Regions from separate parts of the Pseudaeromonas sp. HNCC25DJ180 genome, predicted to be linked through region 2. Evidence: predicted binding sites of a transcription regulator. Region 2 holds the regulator's gene; the other holds the start of a gene.

Region 1 (7,529 bases), on a different contig from region 2:
GGTCCCCTTTCGCCAGCTTGATGCCGCGCACCCCGGCCGCAGTCCGGCCCATGGGACGCACGCCCTTGCTGTTGGCCTTGGCCTCGCCACCGTCGACAGCATCACTGCCATCGGCACTGTCACCGGCCTCATCCTCTTCGACTATCTCATCGTCGTTTTCACTGTCGGCATCGCTATCCACATCACTGTCGCTGCGACCATAGCCTTCGGCAAAACGTACCACCTTACCGGCATCGGAGAAGAGCATGATCTCGTTGCTGCCATCGGTAATGTCGACGCCGATGAGCTCATCGCCCTCCTTGAGGGTGATGGCACGAATGCCCGAGCTCAAGGGACGGGAGAAGGCCGACAGTTCGGTCTTCTTCACCGTGCCACTGGCGGTGGCGAAGAAGACATACTTGTCACTGTCATACGACTTCACCGGCAGGATGGCGGTGATACGTTCCCCCTCCTCCAGCGGCAACAGGTTAACGATGGGACGACCACGGGCGGCACGGCTCGCCTCCGGCAGGTTATAGACCTTGAGCCAGTAGACCTTACCGCGAGTGGAGAAGCAGAGAATGGTGTCATGTGTATTGGCCACCAGCAGCTGCTCGATAAAGTCCTCTTCCTTCATGCGGGTCGCAGACTTGCCACGACCACCACGACGTTGGGCTTCATAATCAGAGAGCGGCTGGTACTTCACATAGCCTTCATGGGAGAGGGTCACCACCACGTCTTCCGGGGTGATGAGATCTTCCATGTTAATTTCGATGCTGGCCGCCTGAATAACGGAGCGGCGCGCATCGCCAAATTGGGCCTTCACATATTCCAGCTCTTCACGAATGACTTCCATCAGCCGCGCCGGGCTATTGAGAATACGCAACAGCTCGGCGATCTGATTGAGCAGCTCCTGGTATTCATCCAGGATCTTCTCATGTTCCAGACCGGTCAGCTTTTGCAGACGCAGATCCAGAATGGCCTGAGCCTGTTGCTCAGTCAGGAAATATTGACCCTCGCGGATGCCGAACTCCGGCTCCAACCACTCGGGGCGAGCGGCATTGTCACCGGCCCGCTCCAACATGGCGGCGACATTGCCCAGATCCCAGGGCTGAGCCAACAAACCGAGCTTGGCTTCCGCCGGGTTCGATGAGTGACGGATCAGCTCTATGATGGGATCTATGTTAGCCAGGGCAATGGCCAGACCTTCCAAAATATGCGCACGATCCCGGGCCTTGCGGAGTTCAAATACGGTGCGGCGGGTAACCACTTCACGGCGGTGATCGATGAAGGCAGCCAGGATTTCTTTGAGGTTCAGCGTCTTGGGCTGACCATTCACCAATGCCACCATGTTCATGCCGAACACGTTCTGCAACTGGGTATGGGCATAGAGGTTGTTCAACATCACTTCGGTGACTTCGCCGCGACGCAGCTCAATCAGGATCCGCATGCCGTCCTTGTCGGATTCGTCACGCAGGGCCGTGATGCCTTCGATCTTCTTGTCCTTGACCAGCTCGGCAATCTTCTCGATGAGACGCGCCTTGTTCACCGTATAGGGTAACTCGGTGACTATGATGCTCTCTTTGCCGTTTTTCTCATCAACCTCGATGTGGTGCTTGCCACGCACATAGATCTTGCCACGGCCGGTGCGATAGGCGTCTATGATGCCGGAGCGGCCATTGATGATACCGCCCGTCGGAAAATCCGGACCCGGCACATATTGCATCAGCTCATCTATGGTCAACTCACCGTTGTCGATGAGCGCCAAACAGGCATCCACTACCTCGGTCAGATTATGAGGCGGAATATTGGTCGCCATCCCGACGGCGATCCCGGACGAGCCGTTGACCAGCAGGTTGGGGATCTTGGTGGGCATGACAGCCGGGATCATCTCGGTGCCATCGTAGTTAGGCACCCAGTCCACCGTCTCCTTGTCCAAATCGGCCAACAGCTCGTGGGCGATTTTGTCCATCCGGATTTCGGTGTAACGCATGGCCGCAGCGGAGTCACCGTCTACGGAGCCGAAGTTACCCTGGCCATCGACCAGCATGTAACGCATGGAGAAGTCTTGCGCCATGCGGACTATGGTGTCGTAGACGGCACTGTCACCGTGAGGGTGATATTTACCGATCACGTCACCGACCACACGGGCCGACTTTTTATAGGCTTTGTTCCAGTCGTTGCCCAGTTCGTTCATCGCGAACAAGACTCGACGGTGTACAGGCTTTAAACCATCTCGCACGTCCGGTAGCGCTCGCCCCACGATGACGCTCATGGCGTAATCAAGGTAGGAGCTCTTCAACTCTTCTTCGATGTTGATTGGCGTGATTTCTCTGGCCAGCTCACTCATATAACCCAAGGTCCCTACATCAATCGACTTGAAAGCATAAGGGCGGCATTCTAGCACAAAAAAGGGCAATTCCCCATAGGGGCTAACGGCTTGCTGTCACAGAGCAGAGGCTTGGTTATAATGGCCAACAACCGGGCGCGCGCAATTCCGATGACGCAGTGCCGACGATTTAACGGAAGGATATTCCAGCATGAACGTGGACCACCAGGAAATTGCCAAATTTGAAGCCGTTGCCAGCCGCTGGTGGGATCTGGAGGGGGAGTTCAAACCCCTGCACCAACTCAACCCCCTGCGCCTGGAGTGGATCATCACCCATAGCCAGGGGCTGTTTGGTAAGCGGATACTGGATGTGGGTTGCGGCGGTGGCATCCTCAGCGAGTCCATGGCCCGCCACGGCGCCCACGTCACAGGGCTGGATATGGGCCGGGAGCCGCTGCAGGTGGCACGGTTGCATGCTCTGGAAACCGGCGTCGAAGTCAATTATCGGCAAGGCACAGTAGAAGCGCTGGCAGAAGAGTTTCCTGGCCAGTTTGATGTGGTGACCTGCATGGAGATGCTGGAGCATGTGCCCGACCCCGCCTCCGTGGTGCGCGCCTGTGCCCGCCTGGCCAAGCCCGGCGGCCAGCTCTTCTTCTCCACCATTAACCGTAATCCCAAAGCCTGGCTCTTGATGATAGTGGCCGCCGAGCAGTTGTTGAAAATGGTCCCCAAGGGCACCCACGACCACACCAAGTTTATCCGCCCCGCCGAGCTCTCCTGTTATGCCGAGCGGGCTGGGCTGCAGCTCAAGCGGATGAGCGGCGTGCTCTATAACCCACTGACCGGCCAATTTCGTTTAAGCCGCGACGTGGGAGTCAATTACATGCTGCACTGCCAGAAACCGGAGTAAACCATGACAGCGACCGCCCCCCGCTTTGCCGCCGTGCTGTTTGATCTGGATGGCACCCTGTTGGACACAGCCCCGGATCTGGGCGCCGCCGCCAATCATGTGCTCACCAGCGAAGGGATGCCCTCGCTGCCGGATTGCATAGTGCGCCGCATCGCCTCAGACGGCGCGCTGGGCTTGCTCAAGGCAGGCTTTGGCGAGGCCGAGTTGAGCCACCGCGATACCCCGGCCCTGCGCCAGGCCCTACTGGATTACTATGCCGCTCACCTCTATGAAGGCACCCGCCCCTACTCGGGCATGGTCGAGTTTATCGCCTGGCTCAACGCCCAGGGGATCCGCTGGGGCATAGTGACCAACAAACCCGCCTTTCTCACCGAACCCCTGATGGCTCAGGTGCATGAGCTCGCCCTGTGTGGTGTCATCGTCAGTGCCGATACCCTGCCCGAGCGCAAACCCCACCCCGCCCCCATGCTCTATGCCGCCGCTCAGTTAGCGGTCGCGCCGGAGCAGTGTCTCTATGTGGGCGATCATATTCGTGATATCGAGGCGGGCCGTGCCGCTGGCATGAAAACCGCCATCGCCGCCTGGGGTTACCTGGATCCGGCCGAGTGTACCCATGCCTGGGGCGCGGACTGGAGCTTTGATACAGTCCCGGCCCTGCATCACTGGTTTTCCGGTTGCCGGCACTGAGCCCTCAACCTGCTAATTTTTGCCCTCGGTAAGACGCCGAGACTCCGCACTGGCCAAAGGTGGAAAAAAAATGTATTTTTTTCCACTCGCCGCCAAGCCGCGTTGTGCCTGCGCTGTAAAGATCTATCCACAACCCATCCCCATTTCGCCCCCTTGCGGCCGACCCAGCCACCCGCTATCTTGTGCTTAATTACGAAAGTGACACCATATATTGTGTTTAAAGCCAGCTTCACTCCTCTAGCCATTGCCTATTCAGAGGTCAGAACGCCAGCCAGCACATAGTGTCATCACGATCACGCCTGGCGTGGCGCCAGCTTAAGAAGAAGGAACGGGACGGGTATGAATAGCAATCTATTGGTCACCAAACGGGATGGAAGCAGCGAGCCTCTGGATCTGGACAAGATCCATAGGGTGGTGACCTGGGCCGCCGAGGGGCTGGATAATGTTTCCGTCTCCCAAGTCGAGCTGCGGGCCCATATCCAATTCTACCCGGGGATGAAGACCGCCGATATTCATGAGACCCTGATCCGCGCCGCCGCCGACCTCATCAGCACCGAGGCTCCCGACTACCAGTACCTGGCCGCCCGTCTGGCCATGTTCCATCTGCGCAAGAAGGCGTATGGCGAGTTCACGCCGCCCCCCCTCTACCAACATGTACAGAAATTAGTGGCAGCGGGACGCTACGATGCCCACCTGCTGCAAGATTACAGTGCCGACGAGTTCCAGGAGCTGGACACCCACCTGCACCATGAGCGCGACATGCTGTTCGCCTATGCGGCCATCAAGCAGCTCGAAGGCAAATATCTGGTACAGAACCGGGTCACCGGCGAGATCTACGAGAGCCCCCAGTTCCTCTACATGCTGGTGGCCGCCTGCCTCTTCTCCCGCTACCCCAAGGCCACACGCCTGGCGTATGTGAAGCGTTTCTATGACGCCTGCTCCACCTTCAAGATCTCCCTGCCCACCCCCATCATGTCCGGAGTCCGCACCCCGACGCGGCAGTTTAGCTCCTGCGTACTGATAGAGTGCGACGACAGCCTGGACTCCATCAACGCCACCGCCTCGGCCGTAGTGCGTTATGTGTCGCAACGGGCGGGGATTGGCATCAACGCCGGTCGGATCCGCGCCCTGGGCTCGGAGATCCGCGGCGGGGAAGCCTTCCATACCGGCTGCATCCCCTTCTACAAGTACTTCCAGACGGCGGTGAAATGCTGCTCGCAAGGTGGGGTGCGCGGTGGGGCGGCTACCGTCTTCTATCCCCTTTGGCATCTGGAAGTCGAATCCCTGCTGGTACTAAAGAACAACCGCGGCGTTGACGATAATCGGGTGCGCCATATGGATTATGGGGTGCAACTCAACAAGCTGATGTACCAGCGCCTGATCCAGGGGGGCAACATCACCCTGTTCAGCCCCTCCGCCGCCCCCGGTCTGTATGATGCGTTCTTTGCCGATCAGGAGCAGTTCGAGCGTCTCTATCTGCAGTACGAAGCAGATCCGACGATCCGCAAGAAACAGCTCAAGGCCAGCGAGCTCTTCTCTTTGCTGATGCAGGAGCGGGCCGGCACCGGACGCATCTACATTCAGAACGTAGATCACTGCAACACCCACAGCCCGTTCGATCCCAAGCTGGCCCCGGTGCGCCAGAGCAACCTCTGCATGGAGATAGCCCTGCCCACCAAGCCCCTCAACGATCTGCGCGATGAGCAGGGTGAGATTGCCCTGTGTACCCTCTCGGCCTTCAACCTGGGGGCGCTGGAGTCGCTAGAGGAGCTCGGCCCCCTGGCCGACTTGGCAGTGCGGGCACTGGATGCCCTGCTCGATTATCAGGATTACCCTGTGCTGGCCGGCAAGAATGGCGCCATGTGGCGGCGTCCGCTGGGGATTGGCGTGATCAACTACGCCTACTATCTGGCAAAAAATGGGGTGCGCTACTCGGATGGCTCGGCGTTGGGATTAACCCACCGCACCTTTGAGGCCATTCAATACTATCTGCTCCAGGCTTCAGTAGCCCTGGCCAAAGAGCAAGGAGCCTGCCCACGCTTTGCCGAGACCAAGTATGCCCAGGGCATACTGCCCATCGACAGCTACAAACGGGAGCTGGACGAGGTGTGTGCCGAGCCGCTGCAACTGGATTGGGAAAGCCTGCGTCAAGAAATCAAGCAACATGGCCTGCGCAACAGTACCCTGACGGCGCTCATGCCCTCGGAGACCTCCAGCCAAATCGCCAATGCGACCAACGGCATAGAGCCACCCCGCGGCCTCATCAGCGTCAAGGCCTCCAAGGATGGCATACTGCGGCAAGTGGTACCCGATTATGCCGAACTCAAGCAGGCCTATGAGCTGTTGTGGAGCCTGCCCTCCAATGAGGGTTACCTGCAACTGGTCGGGGTGATGCAAAAATTTGTGGACCAATCCATCTCGGCCAACACCAGCTATGATCCAAGCCGTTTTGACGGCGGCAAGGTGCCCATGAAGCAGCTACTTCAGGATCTGCTCAGCGCCTACAAACTGGGGGTGAAGACCCTCTACTACCACAACACCCGGGATGGGGCCGATGATGCCCAGCAGACCCAGGATGATGGCTGTGCCGGTGGCGCCTGCAAGATCTAGGCGGCTCTGACCCGCGTAACACTCTATGAGGGCACTCCCTCGACAGGCCGCCGCGAGGCGGCCTCTGACTCGGTAGTAAAAGGATCCTGATCATGGCATACAGCACCTTCAGCAAGCAGGCCAATAATGCGCTGCACGAACCCATGTTCTTTGGCCAAACCGTCAATGTGGCACGCTTCGATCAGCAAAAACATGAGATCTTCGAGCGGCTCATCGAAAAGCAGCTCTCCTTCTTCTGGCGCCCGGAAGAGGTGGATGTCTCCCGGGACCGCATCGACTTTCAGGCTTTGCCAGCTCATGAGCAGCACATATTCCTCTCCAACCTGAAGTATCAGACCCTGCTGGACTCTATTCAGGGACGCAGCCCGAATGTGGCGCTGCTGCCGCTCATCTCCCTGCCGGAGCTGGAGACCTGGATCGAGACGTGGGCCTTCTCCGAGACCATACACTCCCGCTCCTATACCCATATCATCCGCAATATTGTGGCGGCCCCCGCCCTGGTATTCGATGACATAGTGATCAACCAGGAGATCATCAAGCGCGCCGATGATATTGCCGGTTATTACGACGAACTCATCAGCGCCACTCAGCTCTGGCAGCAACTGGGGGAAGGGGAACACCAGATCAATGGGCAAGGTGTCACGGTCGATCTGCGAACCCTCAAGAAGAAACTCTATCTCTGCCTGATGAGCGTCAATGCCCTGGAGGCGATCCGCTTCTATGTGAGCTTTGCCTGCTCCTTTGCCTTTGCCGAGCGGGAACTGATGGAGGGCAACGCCAAGATCATCAAACTGATCGCCCGGGATGAGGCCCTGCACCTGACCGGCACCCAGCACATGCTCAATCTGTTGCAAGGGGGCAAGGATGATCCCGACATGGCGCAGATCGCCGCCGAGTGTCGCGATGAGTGCCAAGCCCTGTTCCTGCGTGCTGCCGAGCAGGAGAAGGAGTGGGCCGACTATCTATTCAAGGATGGCTCCATGATTGGCCTGAACCGCGACATTCTCTGCCAGT
Region 2 (7,529 bases):
TGCTAACCCCCTCCGCCGCCTCGATACTGACGGTGAAGTTGGTGGAGAACTGGGCGCCGTTGTTGCCCACCATCAGCGGCAGGTTCAGGCGCTGGCAGCGGGCCTTGGTCAGGGTCAGGCAGATAAGACCCCGGCCGAAACGCGCCATGAAGTTGATATCTTCCGGGCGCACCATGGAGGCGGCCATGATGAGATCCCCTTCGTTCTCTCTATCTTCGTCATCCATCAGGATCACCATCTTGCCCTGACGAAACTCTTCAATAATCTCTGCGGTACTGCTCAATGCCATAGTTCTAATCCTTCTATTTCAGTACTCTGCTATTTCCGTACTCAGCGCAAAAAACCCTGTGCGGCCAGCATCGCCATGGTCACACCCGTGGCTGGGGCCACATCGGCAGCCTTGTCACCCAACACCAGGCGCTCCAGATAACGGGCGATCACATCCACTTCCAGATTGACCCGGCTCCCCACCTTCCACTCCCCAACTGTGGTCTCGCCACTGGTATGGGGCACTATGGTCAGGCGAAAACGCGCCCCTTCCACACTGTTCACCGTCAGGCTGATACCATCTACCGTGATGGAGCCCTTCTCGGCAATGTAACGGGCCAGCTCGCGGGGCGCCTCGACCCAATACTCCATGGCCCGGCCCAACGGCTTGATGGCCACTATCTTGCCCACGCCATCCACATGGCCGGAGACCAGATGGCCCCCCAGCCGACTGGTGGGCATCAGCGCCTTTTCCAGATTCAGTTTGCGTCCGGCCTGGTAGTCGGCAAAGCCGGTGCGGGCAATGGTCTCGCCAGAGACATCCGCCACATAGCCATCCCCCGTCAGTTGCACCACGGTCAGGCAGACACCATTGGTGGCGATCGAGTCACCCAATTTGACATCGTCCAGATCCAGCTTGCCGGTGCGTACCCGCACCGAGACATCCTGCCCCTTGGACTCCATGGCCACTAGCGTGCCCACGGCTTCAATAATTCCGGTAAACATGCTTACTCCTCCCCGACTCGGGGCTCTAGCGTCAGACGCAGATCGGCACCGATCTGCTGCACATCACGCAGGGTAAATTGCCAGGCCTGGGCCAGGGAGTCCAACGGTGGCAAGGCCAGCAAGCCTTGGGCTCCCTCACCCAACAACTTGGGCGCCAGGTAGAGGATGAGCTCATCCACCAAGCCCGCTGAGACCAGAGCCCCCGCCAACTGACGACCCGCCTCCACCCACAGCTCATTGACCCCACGGGCACCCAGCTCCATCAAGAGTGCATGCAGATCCAGCTTACCACTGGCGGCCAACGGCAGGCTCACCTGTTCCACCTGGCTGGGCCACCCCGCTTGGGGCTGTTGGCGCGCCAGCAGCACAGGCCCAGGTAGCGAGAAGAGCTGGGCGTCCGGTTGCAAGCGCTGGCGGGAATCCACCAGCACCCGTAGCGGCTGACGCAGGCTGGCTTCGGGATAGATAGCCTGGATCTCGGCTGGCAGTTGTGACCAGCGCACATTCAAGGCGGGATTGTCGGTGAGTACGGTATCGGCGCCACTCAAAATGGCACTGCTGCGCGCCCGCCAGACCTGCACATCGGCACGGGCGGCGGGGCCGGTGATCCACTGGCTCTGGCCATTGGCCAACGCCGTGCGCCCATCCAGGCTAGCGGCCAGCTTGACGCGCACCCAGGGCCGGCCGGTTTTCATGCGCTGAATGAAGCCGGGGTTGAGGGCTTGTGCCTCGGCCTCACGCAGACCCGACTCGACCGTGATGCCGGCCTCAGCGAGGAGACGCAAGCCGCGCCCCGCCACCAGAGGGTTAGGATCTGTCATGGCCGCCACCACCCGGCTGACCCCGGCCGCCAGCAGAGCCAGGGCACAGGGCGGAGTGCGGCCATGGTGGGAGCAGGGCTCCAGCGTCACATAGGCCGTGGCCCCTCGGGCCCGCTCACCGGCGGCGCGCAGGGCATGCACCTCGGCATGGGGCTCACCGGCCTGGCGATGCCACCCCTCGCCCACTATCTCTCCTGCGTTCACCAGCACACACCCCACGTTAGGGTTGGGGTGGGTAGTAAAACGCCCCAGAGCCGCCAGCTCCAGGGCCCGGCCCATATAATCATGATCCATGGCGCTGAACACTTATTTCTCCAGACGGGCGATCTCTTCGCCAAATTCGCGGATATCGGCAAAGCTGCGGTAAACCGAGGCGAAGCGGATGTAGGCTACCTTGTCCAGCACCTTCAACTCCTCCATCACCAGGTTGCCAATATACTTGGCATCCACTTCCCGCTCACCGGTGGCACGTAATTTGGACTCAATGCGGTTGAGGCTCTCCTCCACCGACTCCATGCTCACCGGACGTTTCTCCAGCGCGCGTTGGATACCTCCGCGCAACTTGTCTTCGTTGAAGGGCTCGCGGCTACCATTGCTCTTGATAACTCGCGGCATCACCAGCTCGGCGGTTTCAAAGGTGGTGAAGCGCTCATGGCAGAGTACGCATTCACGGCGCCGCCGCACTTGATGTCCTTCGGCCACCAGTCGGGAATCGATGACCTTGGTATCGTCGGCATTACAGAATGGGCAGTACATGCAGAGCTCCTGGCAGGACGGGCATCGAGGAAGTGTACCAGAGAGATCCTGACATGTTGAGCGAGCCGGTGGCTTTTCCAGCGAGCCCAGGGTTGGCTGACCCTAATAGCTGCTTCTGCGGCCGCTCACTCATTCATACGATATAACCAGAAACGTGCTAGTAAGCACATTTTTTATGGTCAATTGGCCTACGCTGAGACTGTCATAACTACACGGCATTAGGCGAAAAAAAGCACAAACGATCTTCATTACTTGCGCTAGATCACTTGTGCGCCCTGGGGTCGGACCAGTATCATGTCAACCATAAATTCTACCTATTGCGTTTTCATAAAAAGCCTGAGAGTCATGCGAGACATGTAACTCCATTTGTACTTTTTGATCCTGCAGTGTTCGGTACTTAACCATCTGGATTGAGGAGAGGAATCGTCATGCGACATGTCGCTGGTCTAACCCTAATTGAACTACTCGTTGCCGTCAGTGTGTTCGCCATCATGGCCACCACAGGCCTGCCTGCCATGGCCAGCTTCATCGCCTCCCAGCATCAGCTGGCCACCAAGGATGCCCTGTTAGAAGCCCTGCGCTCAGCCCGAGATGAGGCGCAACGCCGCAGCACCCCCATCCGCCTCTGTCCTACCGCTAACGGTACCAGCTGTGGCTCAAACTGGAACCAGGGCTGGTTGGTTTTCATCGACAAGAATAACGATGGTCAGTTCACTGCCCAGGATCAGCTGCTAAAGCAAAAGCTCAACAGCCAGGCTGCGGCCATCAGCACCACGGCCTCCTCACTGCTGTTCCGGGCCAACGGCATGACGGCTCAAACCCAATTCAATATCTGTACCGATAACAAGCAGGCCAATGCCTATCAGATCTCGGTGACCAGTACAGGGCGAGTATTTGCCCAGGAGAAGAGCGGTGTCTGCAGCTAACCTGGCCCGAGGCTCGGGTCTGATAGAAGTGCTGATCGCTCTGGTCATCATGTCGGTTGGCCTGCTGGGGTTGGCCAGTCTGCAGGTTTCCAGCATGCAGCGGCTGCAACAGGCCCGGCATCAGGAGGCGGTTACCGCCGCCCTGGATGACCTGTGTGGACGCATCTTAGCCAATGCCAGCCTGGCCAAGGATGGACTCTTTACCTTTACCAATCTGGCGAATGCCAGCGCGCCGAGCAAAGACAATAATTGCATCGCCAACAACAACTGTACGACCCAGCAGCAGGCGCTGAATGAGCTGGCTAGCTGGTATGCCCTGGCCACCACCAACATCCCAGCCCTGCGCTTTGCTATCAGCACAGCGTCTAGCGCCACCAGTGTCAGCGGCGCACGGGTCACCCTCAACCTGACCTGGGATGCCGAGCTAACGGGCAACGGCAGTGCAGAGTGCAGTGATGAGAGCCATCGCTGTGTCGAGAGTCAGCTATGGATCTTCTAATTCATCGTCAACCCCAAGCCCACACTGGCTTTAGCCTGGTGGAGCTGATGATAGCCCTGACCCTGGGGAGCCTGCTGGTACTCGGGCTCTACTCCATGCTCAGCTCTCAGCGTCTCACCTACAGCATGACCCAGGCCAATGGCAGCCTCACTGAGCGCACCCAGCGGGACAGCAACTTTATCAAATCCATGGTGAATCAGGCCGGATACATGGATTACACCTCCATGCGCGACAGCCTGCTGGGTAACACCCCATTCATAGCGTCAGGATCCTGGCTGAAGGGGCAGGTAGTGCGGGCCGACAATAATCTCACGACCGCAGGCTTCAAGAGTGGCAGTGATCGCCTGCAACTGCGTTTCCTGGGGGATGGCTCTTTAGTATTCAACTGCGCCGGTGGCACAGTACCGGCTCAGTCGCTGTGGAACGTCAGCCTCTATGTGGATGGTGACGAGCAACTGATCTGCGCCGATGCCAATGGTAATACTGTGCTGGATCAGGGGGTCGAAACCCTGCAGTTGCAATTTTCCAACCCGGCGGCCCCCTCCAGCCAACTACGCGCCGATCAGGTGAGCAGTGCTCTCTGGCTTACCATCAACCGTTTGAGTTACGGCCTGCTGCTGACTGAAGCGCAGACACCGACCACAGGCGTACTGAACGGGAGCAGTTATCAGATACTGGATCAGAGCGTAAGCAGTGCCAATGATTCGCAGCTACGCCAACCCCTTACCGAATCCCTGGTGCTACGCAATAACCGGAGTTGATATGCCCAAGTCACAAACTGGTCTCGTGCTCATCGCCTCCCTCTTGATGCTGCTCATCATCTCTCTGCTCGCCTTGGGGATTGGCGGATCGGCGCTGGAGGGGCAACGCCAAGCCAATCGTCACTACACCAAGGTGCTGGCCTACAACACAGCGGACTCCGCCCTGGCGGCAGCTGAGGCCGATCTCTGGAACCACCGTAAGGAATCCAGCTGGCTCACGGCCAGCACTAACATAACCGCCCTGGACAGCAGCCATAGTGGCAGTTGGTGGTTGAGCACCTGGAGCGGTCTGAGTGCGGTGCACACCCTGACAGGCTATACGCACGGCAATGGTATGTATCGCATAGAGAGGCGGCAGTTCATCCCCATCAACGCCTCGGCGGGGCAAAACCAAGGGGTAACCCTCTTTCGCATCACCAGCCGGGGGGAAGGTCCCGACTATGACAGCACCCTAGGGGGGGGGCTGAGCTTCATTCAATCACATTTTGCCCTCTTCACCACGGCTCAGAGTCAATCATGAAGAGACGAAACGGCGGTTTCACCCTGCTAGAGTTGATGATGACAGTCATAGTGGTGGCCATACTCGCCAGCATAGCCGTGCCCTCCTATATGCAACACATTCAGAGTGCCCGCCGTGAGGCGGCGAAGAAGAGTTTGCTGGAGTTGGCCCAACATCTGGAAGGTTACTACGCTAATCACATGAGCTACTCAGGTGCCACAGTACCGAGCAAATTGGCCAGCGAGCTGCCCTACTACCAGTTGCAGGTGAGTGGCGCCAGCGCCGGAGACTACACCTTGCTGGCCGTGCCCCTCTCGAGCGGCGCACAAGCCTCGGATAAGTGCGGCACCCTGAGCTTGAGTCATAACGGCACGCGAAGTGCCACCGGCACCCAGTGCTGGTAAGGAGAGAACCATGCGTTCGCAATATCTGCGCCTGATGTATATCACCCTGTTGCTCACGCTCTGGCCACAGAGCGCCCCCCAGGCTGCCCCCCTCGCCCTGAGTTCCGCGCCCCTGTTTCTCTCCCAGCAAACTATCCCCATGGTGATGCTGGTGATGTCCCGGGATGAGAGCCTCTACTATGAAGCCTACAACGACTACAGCAATCTGGATGGTGATGTTGCTGGCACAGTCGATGTCAACTATCTGCCCACTTACACCTATTACGGCTACTTCAATCCGACCACCTGCTATGCCTACAGCAGTGATGTGTTCGTGCCCAAACAGAGCTCCAGCACCCAGATCTGCAGTGGCTTCAGCGATGCCCGCTGGAGTGGTAACTACCTCAACTACCTGACGACCAGCCGCATCGATGCCCTGCGCAAGGTGCTGTACGGTGGCAAGCGCTCCACCGACAGCGCCGGCACCACCATACTCGAACGCAGCTATATCCCGCTGGATGCCCATAGTTGGGGTAAGAGCTTCGAGAGCGAAGCCAAACAGGGGTTCAAGGTAAGCGACTACACCCCTTATGACGAACCCGCCAGTGGCAAGAAGCTCTTCTTTGCCAACACCACCACCAGTAAGAGTAACGAAGCCTGCCCGGATTCCTGCCCCCCCCTGCTGGAGGTAGCCACAGTCGCCAGCAGCCACTATATCTGGGACTGGGTGAGCAAGGAGCGTCCCGTAGCGGGCGATGAGATTGGCGTACTCAATGAAACCAACCATACCTACACCAATGTCACCCTGAACCCTTTGCCCACCAAATTAGTGGTGCGGGTCAAGGTGTGCGACAACAGCAGTGACGGCCCCGGCGTTGAAGATAACTGTGTGGCCTATGGCAGCACAGGTTACAAGCCCGAAGGCATGCTGCAAAAGTACATGAACAAGATGAAGTTTGGTCTGCTCAGCGGCAGTTATGACAAAAACACCAGCGGCGGCATGCTGCGCCGCGCCATCAGCACCATAACCGATGAGGTGAGCTCAACAGACGGCACCTTTACTTCAGTCAACGGCATCATATCCACCATTAATAAGCTGAAGATCATCGGCTTTAGTTACAAAGCCGGTGAACGCAACTACACGGATAACTGCGGCTGGCAGGCTGCCACCCTGAGTGACGGCGTCTGCAGTAACTGGGGGAATCCGGTGGGCGAGATGCTGTTTGAAGCCATGCGTTACTTTGCCGGGGCAACCGCCAGTTCAGGCAGCTATGACTACGGTAGTGGCAATAATACCCGGGATGCCAAACTGGGGTTACCGAGAGTCAACAGCTGGACCAACCCCTTTGGCAGTGCTAACTGGTGTGCCAAACCGATCAATCTGGTGATCAGTGACCTCAACCCCTCCTTCGATTCCAACAACCTGCCGGGCGCCCACGTCTACCCCGACGCCGTGGCCCCCAGCTATGCCGACGCAGTGCCAACCAGCCTCAGCGGCTTCAGCGCCGAGAGCGCCACCAACCTTATCTCCACCAAGGAGCAGATCAGCGGCAACTACTTCATCGGCCAGACCGGCAGCCAAAATAACGTGGATACCGGTGTACCGACCGCCAAGAGTATCTCCGGCTTTGGGGTGATCCGTGGCCTCCCTGAGCGAGCAAGCCACCAGGGGAGCTACCACTCGGCCGGAGTGGCCTACTATGGTCGAACCCACGATCTGCAAAGTACGGTAGCGGGTGAACAGAAGGCCAATACCATGGTCATCGGCCTCTCCACCCCCCTGCCCCAGATCAAGATCAAGGTCGGCGATGCCACTGTCACCCTCTTCCCCTTCGCCCGCTCGGTGCAGGGCTACGGCAACGGTTTCATCCCCAACGATGCCATAGTGGAC

Evidence for each region. Region 2 encodes NrdR, which represses ribonucleotide reductase genes. Its sites were predicted from a motif close to CACNNTATANNGTG; they were not measured.
Region 1: the regulator NrdR is predicted to act here: its motif matches at 4,108-4,121, upstream of nrdA (class 1a ribonucleoside-diphosphate reductase subunit alpha).

What each region holds. Positions count from the first base shown of each region.
Region 1 is NZ_JBVAYF010000008.1:165,184-172,712, reverse strand. Features, by position in the region: gene gyrA (DNA topoisomerase (ATP-hydrolyzing) subunit A) at 1-2,329, opposite strand, end outside; gene ubiG (bifunctional 2-polyprenyl-6-hydroxyphenol methylase/3-demethylubiquinol 3-O-methyltransferase UbiG) at 2,520-3,218, shown strand; gene ACZYTD_RS09315 (HAD family hydrolase) at 3,222-3,905, shown strand; gene nrdA (class 1a ribonucleoside-diphosphate reductase subunit alpha) at 4,245-6,515, shown strand; gene nrdB (class Ia ribonucleoside-diphosphate reductase subunit beta) at 6,608-7,529, shown strand, end outside.
Region 2 is NZ_JBVAYF010000002.1:5,406-12,934, reverse strand. Features, by position in the region: gene ribBA (bifunctional 3,4-dihydroxy-2-butanone-4-phosphate synthase/GTP cyclohydrolase II) at 1-289, opposite strand, end outside; gene ACZYTD_RS01970 (riboflavin synthase) at 331-993, opposite strand; gene ribD (bifunctional diaminohydroxyphosphoribosylaminopyrimidine deaminase/5-amino-6-(5-phosphoribosylamino)uracil reductase RibD) at 996-2,120, opposite strand; gene nrdR (transcriptional regulator NrdR) at 2,121-2,570, opposite strand; gene ACZYTD_RS01955 (GspH/FimT family pseudopilin) at 2,999-3,496, shown strand; gene pilV (type IV pilus modification protein PilV) at 3,483-3,995, shown strand; gene ACZYTD_RS01945 (PilW family protein) at 3,983-4,756, shown strand; gene ACZYTD_RS01940 (hypothetical protein) at 4,758-5,276, shown strand; gene ACZYTD_RS01935 (type IV pilin protein) at 5,273-5,659, shown strand; gene ACZYTD_RS01930 (pilus assembly protein) at 5,670-7,529, shown strand, end outside.